DNA from 2 places in the Rhizobium sp. 05N430 genome. Region 1 is predicted to be linked to the other one. Evidence: predicted binding sites of a transcription regulator. Region 1 holds the regulator's gene; the other holds the start of a gene.
The links. Region 1 encodes PhoB, which activates phosphate uptake and scavenging genes when phosphate is short. Its sites were predicted from a motif close to TGTCATNNANCTGTCAT; they were not measured.
Positions count from the first base shown of each region.

Region 2: pstS (phosphate ABC transporter substrate-binding protein PstS) is a predicted target of PhoB. The motif match lies at 2,652-2,668, and genes of this name have one in related genera.

Region 1 covers NZ_JBFTMO010000003.1:507,664-511,713, reverse strand. Annotated here, with positions in the region: gene pstB (phosphate ABC transporter ATP-binding protein PstB) at 1-708, shown strand, start outside; gene phoU (phosphate signaling complex protein PhoU) at 755-1,468, shown strand; gene phoB (phosphate regulon transcriptional regulator PhoB) at 1,501-2,184, shown strand; gene AC1DJO_RS09945 (GcrA family cell cycle regulator) at 2,251-2,787, opposite strand; gene AC1DJO_RS09940 (acetylornithine transaminase) at 3,214-4,050, shown strand, end outside.
Region 2 covers NZ_JBFTMO010000014.1:28,824-32,873, reverse strand. Annotated here, with positions in the region: gene pstA (phosphate ABC transporter permease PstA) at 1-453, opposite strand, end outside; gene pstC (phosphate ABC transporter permease subunit PstC) at 455-1,432, opposite strand; gene pstS (phosphate ABC transporter substrate-binding protein PstS) at 1,516-2,538, opposite strand; gene AC1DJO_RS23360 (SDR family NAD(P)-dependent oxidoreductase) at 2,827-3,624, opposite strand; gene AC1DJO_RS23355 (MarR family winged helix-turn-helix transcriptional regulator) at 3,774-4,050, shown strand, end outside.

The DNA of each region.
Region 1 (4,050 bases):
CGTGCGCTTTTCGACGTCAAGCTGAACATCCGCGAAAACACCGTGACTGCGCTCATCGGTCCGTCCGGCTGCGGCAAGTCCACCTTCCTGCGCAGCCTGAACCGTATGAATGACACGATCGACAATTGCCGCGTCACCGGCAAGATCACGCTCGATGGCGATGATATCTACGATCCGGATATCGACGTCGTCGAACTTCGCGCCCGCGTCGGCATGGTGTTCCAGAAGCCGAACCCGTTCCCGAAGACGATCTATGAAAACGTCGCCTACGGCCCGCGCATCCACGGTCTCGCCAAGTCGAAAGCCGACATGGACCAGATCGTCGAGACCAGCCTGCAGCGCGCCGGTCTCTGGAACGAGGTCAAGGACCGTGTGCATGAATCCGGCACCGGCCTCTCCGGCGGTCAGCAGCAGCGTCTCTGCATCGCCCGCGCCGTCGCCGTCAGCCCCGAAGTCATCCTCATGGACGAACCCTGCTCGGCGCTCGACCCGATCGCCACGGCAAAGGTCGAGGAGCTGATCCACGAGCTGCGCGAAAGCTACACGATCGTCATCGTGACGCACTCCATGCAGCAGGCGGCCCGCGTCTCGCAGCGCACCGCCATGTTCCACCTCGGCAACCTCGTCGAGGAGAACGACACCGACAAGATGTTCACCAATCCGGACGATCCGCGCACCCAGGACTACATCATGGGCCGCTTCGGCTGATCTTTGGCGTCACGACTTCCGATAGAGACACTCAAGGACATTTCCCATGGCATCGACACATATCTTTTCTGCATATGACGAAGATCTGAAGTTCCTGACCCGCCGCATTTCCGAAATGGGCGGCCTGGCGGAACAGATGGTCTCCGACGCTGTGCGCGCGCTGGTCAACGGCGATGGCGCACTGGCGCAGAAGGTCATCTCCGACGACGTGATCCTCGATCACGCCGAGCGCGAGATCAACGACAAGGCGATCGTCACCATCGCCCGCCGCCAGCCGATGGCGTCGGACCTGCGCGAGATCATGGGTTCGATCCGCATCGCCGCCGACCTCGAGCGCGTCGGCGATCTCGGCAAGAACACCGCCAAGCGCGTCATCGCCGTGCAGAGCACCGGCGTTCCGCGCAAGCTCGGCCGCGGCCTGGAGCATCTCTCCGAACTGGCGCTCGTCCAGCTCAAGGAAGTGCTCGACGTTTACACGACGCGCGCCGCCGACAAGGCGAAGTCGATCCGCGAGCGCGACGAGGAAATCGACGCGATGTACACCTCGCTGTTCCGCGAGCTCCTGACCTACATGATGGAAGATCCGCGCAACATCACCAGCTGCACGCATCTGCTGTTCTGCGCCAAGAACATCGAACGCATCGGCGACCACGCCACCAACATCGCAGAAACCATCTACTACATGGCGACCGGCGCCCAGCCGGAGGGCGAGCGTCCGAAGGACGACACCGCCAACACCGTCGGCGCGGTCACGGAATAATATCCGGACCGGGCCTCAGGAGACAGAACAGAATGATCCCGAGAGTTGCAGTCGTTGAAGACGAAGAAGCACTGAGCGTGCTTCTTCGTTACAATCTCGAAGCCGAAGGTTTCGAGGTCGACACCATCCTGCGCGGCGATGAGGCGGAAATCCGCCTTCAGGAGCGGACGCCGGACCTTCTTATCCTTGATTGGATGCTGCCTGGCGTATCAGGCATCGAGCTTTGCCGTCGGCTGCGCATGCGCCCGGAGACCGAGCGTCTGCCGATCATCATGCTGACGGCGCGCGGCGAGGAAAGCGAACGCGTTCGCGGCCTCTCGACCGGTGCCGACGACTATGTCGTCAAGCCGTTCTCGACGCCCGAGCTCGTCGCTCGCGTCAAGGCGATGCTGCGCCGCGCCAAGCCCGAAGTTCTCTCGACCGTGCTGAAATGCGGCGATATCGAACTCGACCGTGAGACGCACCGCGTTCATCGCAAGACCCGCGAAGTCCGTCTCGGACCGACCGAGTTTCGCCTGCTGGAATTCCTGATGGCCTCTCCCGGCCGCGTCTTCTCGCGCTCGCAGCTTCTGGATGGCGTCTGGGGTCACGACATCTATGTCGACGAGCGCACCGTCGATGTCCATGTCGGCCGTCTGCGCAAGGCGCTGAACTTCTCCAACATGCAGGATGTCATCCGCACCGTTCGCGGCGCTGGATATTCGATGGAAGCTTGAAGCTCTCAGGTATGGGACACAAAAAAACGGGCCGTAAGGCCCGTTTTTCGTTTGTGCTTACCCGGCTCAGTTTGCCCGTGCCGCTGCCCTGCGGCGCTCGTTGACCGGCTGGTAGGCCAGGCGCTGGTGGTAGGTGCAGTAAGGCGAAGAATCCGGGCTTTCGCAGCCGCAGAAGTGGAAATCGTCCTTCAAGGGATCGCCGACCGGCCACTTGCAGGTGCGCTCGGTGAGCTCCGTCAGGCCGAGACGGCGGGAAATCGGGACGATCACGTTCTTGGCGGGACGGTATTCCATCTCCTCCATGACGTCGATCTCGATCTCTTCCTTCAGCATCGTCGCGCCCTGCTGGCGGGTGACCGTACGGGTCGTCGCCAGACGCGATGCGTAGGTTGGGGCGCGGGGTGCTGCCGCCGTACGCTTGGGAGCGCGGGCAGCCGTGGCGTTGCCGCCGGCCTTCGCACGGCCCGGCAGCGCCAGACGGTGAACCTTGCCGATAACGGCGTTACGGCTGACGCCGCCAAGCTGGGCAGCGATCTGGCTCGCGCTCAGCCCTTCGGACCACAGTTTCTTGAGTTTCTCGACCCGCTCGTCTGTCCAGTTCATGCCCTGTGTCTCCGCCGTTTAAGCGTTGCGAAGGCAGAATCCCTCACTGTTTGCCCCGAACGAATCCGGCACAAGAAACGCTTGACTAATTTTGGTGACTAGTTCCGCCGCATGCAGTCTAGTAATTGAGTTTTAACCTAGTGTGAGGCTGACTCCGTGACAAGAGTCGCAGGAATCCGGATGAATCGAATTCGGGGTTTTCCCCAACTTGCTTCCCCTGAGAGTCATTTCTGCAACATTAGCTGTTGATAAAACGCGACATTGCTTGAGCGTCTCTCAGAAGCCACGAAAGCCGCAGTTTTGTTGACATTGCAGTGCGAAAAGTAAATAGTGCCAGTCGCCGCCGAAAGGCGGCATTTTTAATTTTTCGGACCTGGTTTTTTAGCCGGAGTCCGGTTGCCCGTAACGCTGACAGGAGACCGCGCCATGGCTGAAGCCGCGCCGCTATATGATACCTATTCTCGTGCCCCATTGCGGTTCGAGCGAGGTGAAGGCGTGTGGCTGATCACCGAAACTGGCGAACGATATCTGGATTTCGGTGCCGGCGTCGCGGTGACCTCGGTCGGCCACAGCAATCCGCATGTCGTGGATACCCTGAAGGCACAGGCCGACAAGGTCTGGCACCTGTCCAACATCTATGAAATCCCCGGGCAGGAAAAGCTCGCCAGGCGGCTGACGGAGGCGACTTTCGCCGACAAGGTGTTCTTCACCAATTCAGGCGCGGAAGCCCTGGAATGCGCGATCAAGACCGCACGCCGCTACCAGTATTCGAAGGGCCATCCCGAGCGCTTCCATATCATCACGTTCGAAGGCGCCTTCCACGGCCGGACGCTGGCAACGATCGCTGCCGGCGGGCAGGAGAAGTATCTGGAAGGCTTCGGCCCCAAGGCGCCGGGTTTCGACCAGGTGCCCTTCGGTGATATCGACGCCGTCCGCGCCGCAATCACTGATGCGACCGCAGGCATTCTGATCGAGCCGGTTCAGGGCGAGGGTGGCATTCGCCCGGTGACCACCGAGTTCATGAAGGCGCTGCGCGCGCTCTGCGACGAGAAGGGCCTGCTGCTCATTCTCGACGAGGTCCAGACCGGCGTCGGCCGTACCGGTAAGTTCTTTGCCTATGAGTGGTCCGGCGTGACCCCTGATATAATGGCTGTCGCCAAGGGCATCGGTGGCGGCTTCCCGCTCGGCGCCTGCCTGGCAACGGCGGACGCTGCGTCCGGCATGAAGGCCGGCACCCACGGTTCGACTTATGGCGGCAATCCG
Region 2 (4,050 bases), on a different contig from region 1:
GAAGATGAAGGCGAGCGCGATGCCGCCGGCATAGCCGGAGAAATGGCCGGTCTGGCGGACGACGAGCTCATAGACGAACAGGCCGATGATGATCGATGGCGCCGACAGCAGGATGTCGTTCATGAAGCGGATGACCGCGCCGATCTTCTTGCCGCGGCTGAATTCGGCCAGGTAGGTGCCGGCCAGAATGCCGATCGGGGTACCGATGATGACCGCGAGAACGACCATCATCAGGCTGCCGGCGAAGGCATTGGCGAGGCCGCCGTCTTCGCCTGGGGGCGGCGTCATTTCGGTGACGAGCTTCAGGCTGAGCGCCGAGAGACCGTTGACCAGCGTCGTCCAGAGGATCCAGACGAGGAAGATCAGGCCAAGGCCGGTGGCGCCGGTGCAGAGCGTCAGTGCGATGCCGCTCTTGATCTGGCGGCTGCGATAGATGGAATTGGAACCGGCCATCTTATTCGCCTCTCTGCTTTGCCATGCGCAGCAGCATGAGCTTAGCGGCGGCAAGGACGATGAAGGTCACGACGAAGAGGATGAAGCCGAGCGCGATCAGCGACGACAGATAGATGTCGGTATCGGCTTCGGTGAACTCGTTGGCGATGGCGGCGGCAATCGAGTTGCCGGGCTCCATCAGCGAGACGGCGATATTGTGGGTATTCCCAAGCACGAAGGTGACGGCCATCGTTTCGCCGAGCGCACGGCCGAGGCCGAGGAAGATACCGCCAACGACGGCAGTGCGGGTATGCGGGATGACGATGTCGCGCACCACTTCCCAGCGGGTCGAACCCAGCGCATAGGCCGATTCCTTCAGCTGCGCCGGGACGACCAGGAAGACGTCGCGCATGACCGAGGAGATGTAGGGGATGATCATTATCGCCAGCACGATGCCCGAGGTCAGCATGCCGATGCCCATGGGGGCGCCTGAGAACAGCAGGCCGATGCCTGGGATCGGTCCCAGCCAGTCGATCAGCGCCGGCTGGACGTAATCCGACATGAAGGGCGCGAAAGTGAAGAGGCCCCACATGCCGTAGATGATCGAGGGAATGCCGGCCAGCAACTCGATCGCGCCGCCGATCGGTCCGCGCAGCCAGCGCGGCGCCACTTCGGTGACGAAGACGGCAATGCCGAGACTGACGGGAACGCCGATCAGCATGGCGAGCGCGGAGGTCACCAGCGTGCCGTAGATCGGCACCAGACCGGCGAAATGCTGAGCAACGGGATCCCATTCGGTGCCGGTGATGAAGCCGAAACCGAAGGTGCGGAAGGCGAGAAGACCGCCCCATGCCATGGAGATTGCCGCCGCCAGGAGTGCGGCGAGAACGAACAGGCCGCAGCCCATCACGATCCAATGGAAAATGCGGTCGCCGTTGGCGCCGTCGCGGCGCTTCACATCCGGCACGACGGCCGGCAGCGATGCCAGTGCTTCACTCATATCGATACTCGACTTGCTTTTGAGGGGGCGTCAAAGCAAACGGGGCAGAAAGCGAATGCTCCCTGCCCCGGCATTTCCAGGACTTAGCCCTTGAAGGAGGCCGTCCAGTAGTCTTCGATCTGCTTCACCAGCGTGGCCGGAAGCGGAACGTAGTCGAGGGAAGAAGCTTCCTTCTGACCGTTCTCGAGTGCCCACTTGAAGAAGGCGAAGGCAGCCTTGGAGCGCGCGGCATCCTTCGGCTCCTTGTACATGATCGCCCAGGTGGTGGCGGTGATCGGCCAGGCCTTTTCGCCCGGAGCGTTGGTCATGATCAGGTAGAAGTCCTGAGCCTTGCCCCATTCGGCGCTGGCAGCAGCAGCCGAGAAGCTATCTGCATTCGGCTTCGGATACTGACCGGAGGCGTTCTGAACGAGAACGAAGGGCAGCTTGTTCTGCAGGGCATAGGCGTATTCGACGTAACCGATCGAATCCTTGACGCGGGTGACGTAGGCAGCGACGCCTTCGTTGCCCTTGCCGCCGATGCCGACCGGCCAGTTGACGGCAGTGCCTTCACCAACCTTGGACTTCCAGTCCGGGTTGACCTTGGAGAAGAAGTTCGTCCAGTTGAACGAAGTGCCCGAACCGTCCGAGCGGTGAACGACGGCGATCTGGCTATCGGGCAGCTTGAGGCCCGGGTTCAGGTCGGCGATCGCCTTGTCGTTCCACTTGGTGATGTTGCCGAGGTAGATGTCGGCGAGAACCTTGCCGGAGAGCTTTAGCTCGCCCGATTTGATCCCCTTGACGTTGATAACGGGAACGATGCCGCCGACGACGACCGGGAACTGGCCGAAGCCGCCAGCGCTGAGGTCTTCAGGCTTCATCGGGGCGTCGGACGCGCCGAAATCGACGGTCGCAGCCTTGATCTGGGCGATACCACCGCCCGAGCCGATCGACTGGTAGTTCAGCTTGTCACCGGTCTGCTTGTTGTAGTCCGCGGACCACTTGGACAGAACCGGATAGACGAAGGTCGAACCGGCGCCGGTAATATCGGCAGCGGAAGCGGACACTGCGAGCGCAGCAACCAGGCCGGCGCCGAGGCAGGCCGAAAGAAGTGTCTTGGTGAGCATATGGTCTCTTCCCTGAATGGAACGAACAATCGACGAGACCGGCGCCATGGAGGGGGTATCCACTGGCAAAGGGCGCTGAAATTCCCGTCGCAAAGGCGGGCTAGGCGCTGCACATTACAGTTTGATGACAGTTCTGCGACAGTTCGAAGTCGGCGGCCGATGCCCCACATAGCGTGCAGGACTGTTCGTTCACTAAATCAAGGATTTAACCTGTAAGGCTCTGTAAACATTACAAAATGTTAATGTCGGACTGCGTTGGTTTGACGCAGCCCGGCAAAAACCGGAGCCTTATGCGATGCCGTAGCGGCTGGCCGGCTTGTTGTGTGAGAGGTTGGGTCCGAGCGCATAGCGGGCGGCGTTCAACGCTTCGAAATCAGCCGGATCCGGTAGCGACGGTATGGTCACGAGTTCACCCTGATCGAAACCGGCAAGGGCCGCATCTACGAGATCGGTGACGTCCATCACCATCGACGGCGGCAGCTGATCAACGGAGCCGCCAGCGCGTTCGAAGATCTCCGTTCGGGTCAGGCCCGGAAGAACAGCCTGAACCTTGACGCCCTTCGGGCTGGCTTCGGCATGGATCGACTGGGTCAGGTTGAGCACAAAGGCCTTGCTGGCATTGTAAGTGCCGTGGAAGCGTTCAGCGAGGAATGCGACCACCGAGGCAATGTTGATGATGGCGCCCTTGCCGCGCTTCGCGAAGGTCTGCGCAGCCGCAACACCCAGCCGATTGACGGCCACGACGTTGATCTCGATCATCGTTTCGAGATAGTCGATATCATCTTCGAGCAATGCGCCTTTAGGGCCGATACCGGCATTGTTGACGAGCAGCGTAATCGCCTCGTCCTCACGCAGACGCTTCTCGACCTTTCGCACGTCTTCCCTGTTCGTCAGATCCGCCTGCAGGACCTCGGCCTTGATGCCGTGAGCGGCGCTGAGCTTTTCAGCCAGGGCATTCAGACGGGCTGCATCACGGGCGACCAGCAGCAGGTCGTATCCGCGCTTTGCGAGACGATCGGCATAGGTGGCGCCGATACCCGAGGAGGCGCCGGTAACGAGAGCTGTACCAAGGGAGGAAGTTGACATCGTGAAATCCTTTTCGATGCGTTGGTAATTAGTGGCATATACCACTATATTGAGATCAACGACATCTTGCGCAAGAGCGCACCGAAGAAATTATCGAAGTCGATTGACGGCCGGCAGCAATCCGGTGACACCGGATCAGGAGAACGACGATGGACGAAAAAATACCGGGCTTCGAAAGCTGGACCGTTTGCAGCAACAGCGCGCTTCGCCGCGCCACCCGCCAGCTCGGGCAGCTCTATGAGGAGGTCTTTGCGCCAAGCGGGCTGAGAGGCACGCAGTTCGGGCTGCTGACGCAGATCCATATGAACGACAAGCCGTCGCTGAAATTCCTGGCCGACGGGCTGGTGATGGACCTCTCCGCTCTCGGGCACACGCTGAAGCCGCTGATCCGGGACGGGCTGGTGGAGTTGGTGCCCGATGAAAAGG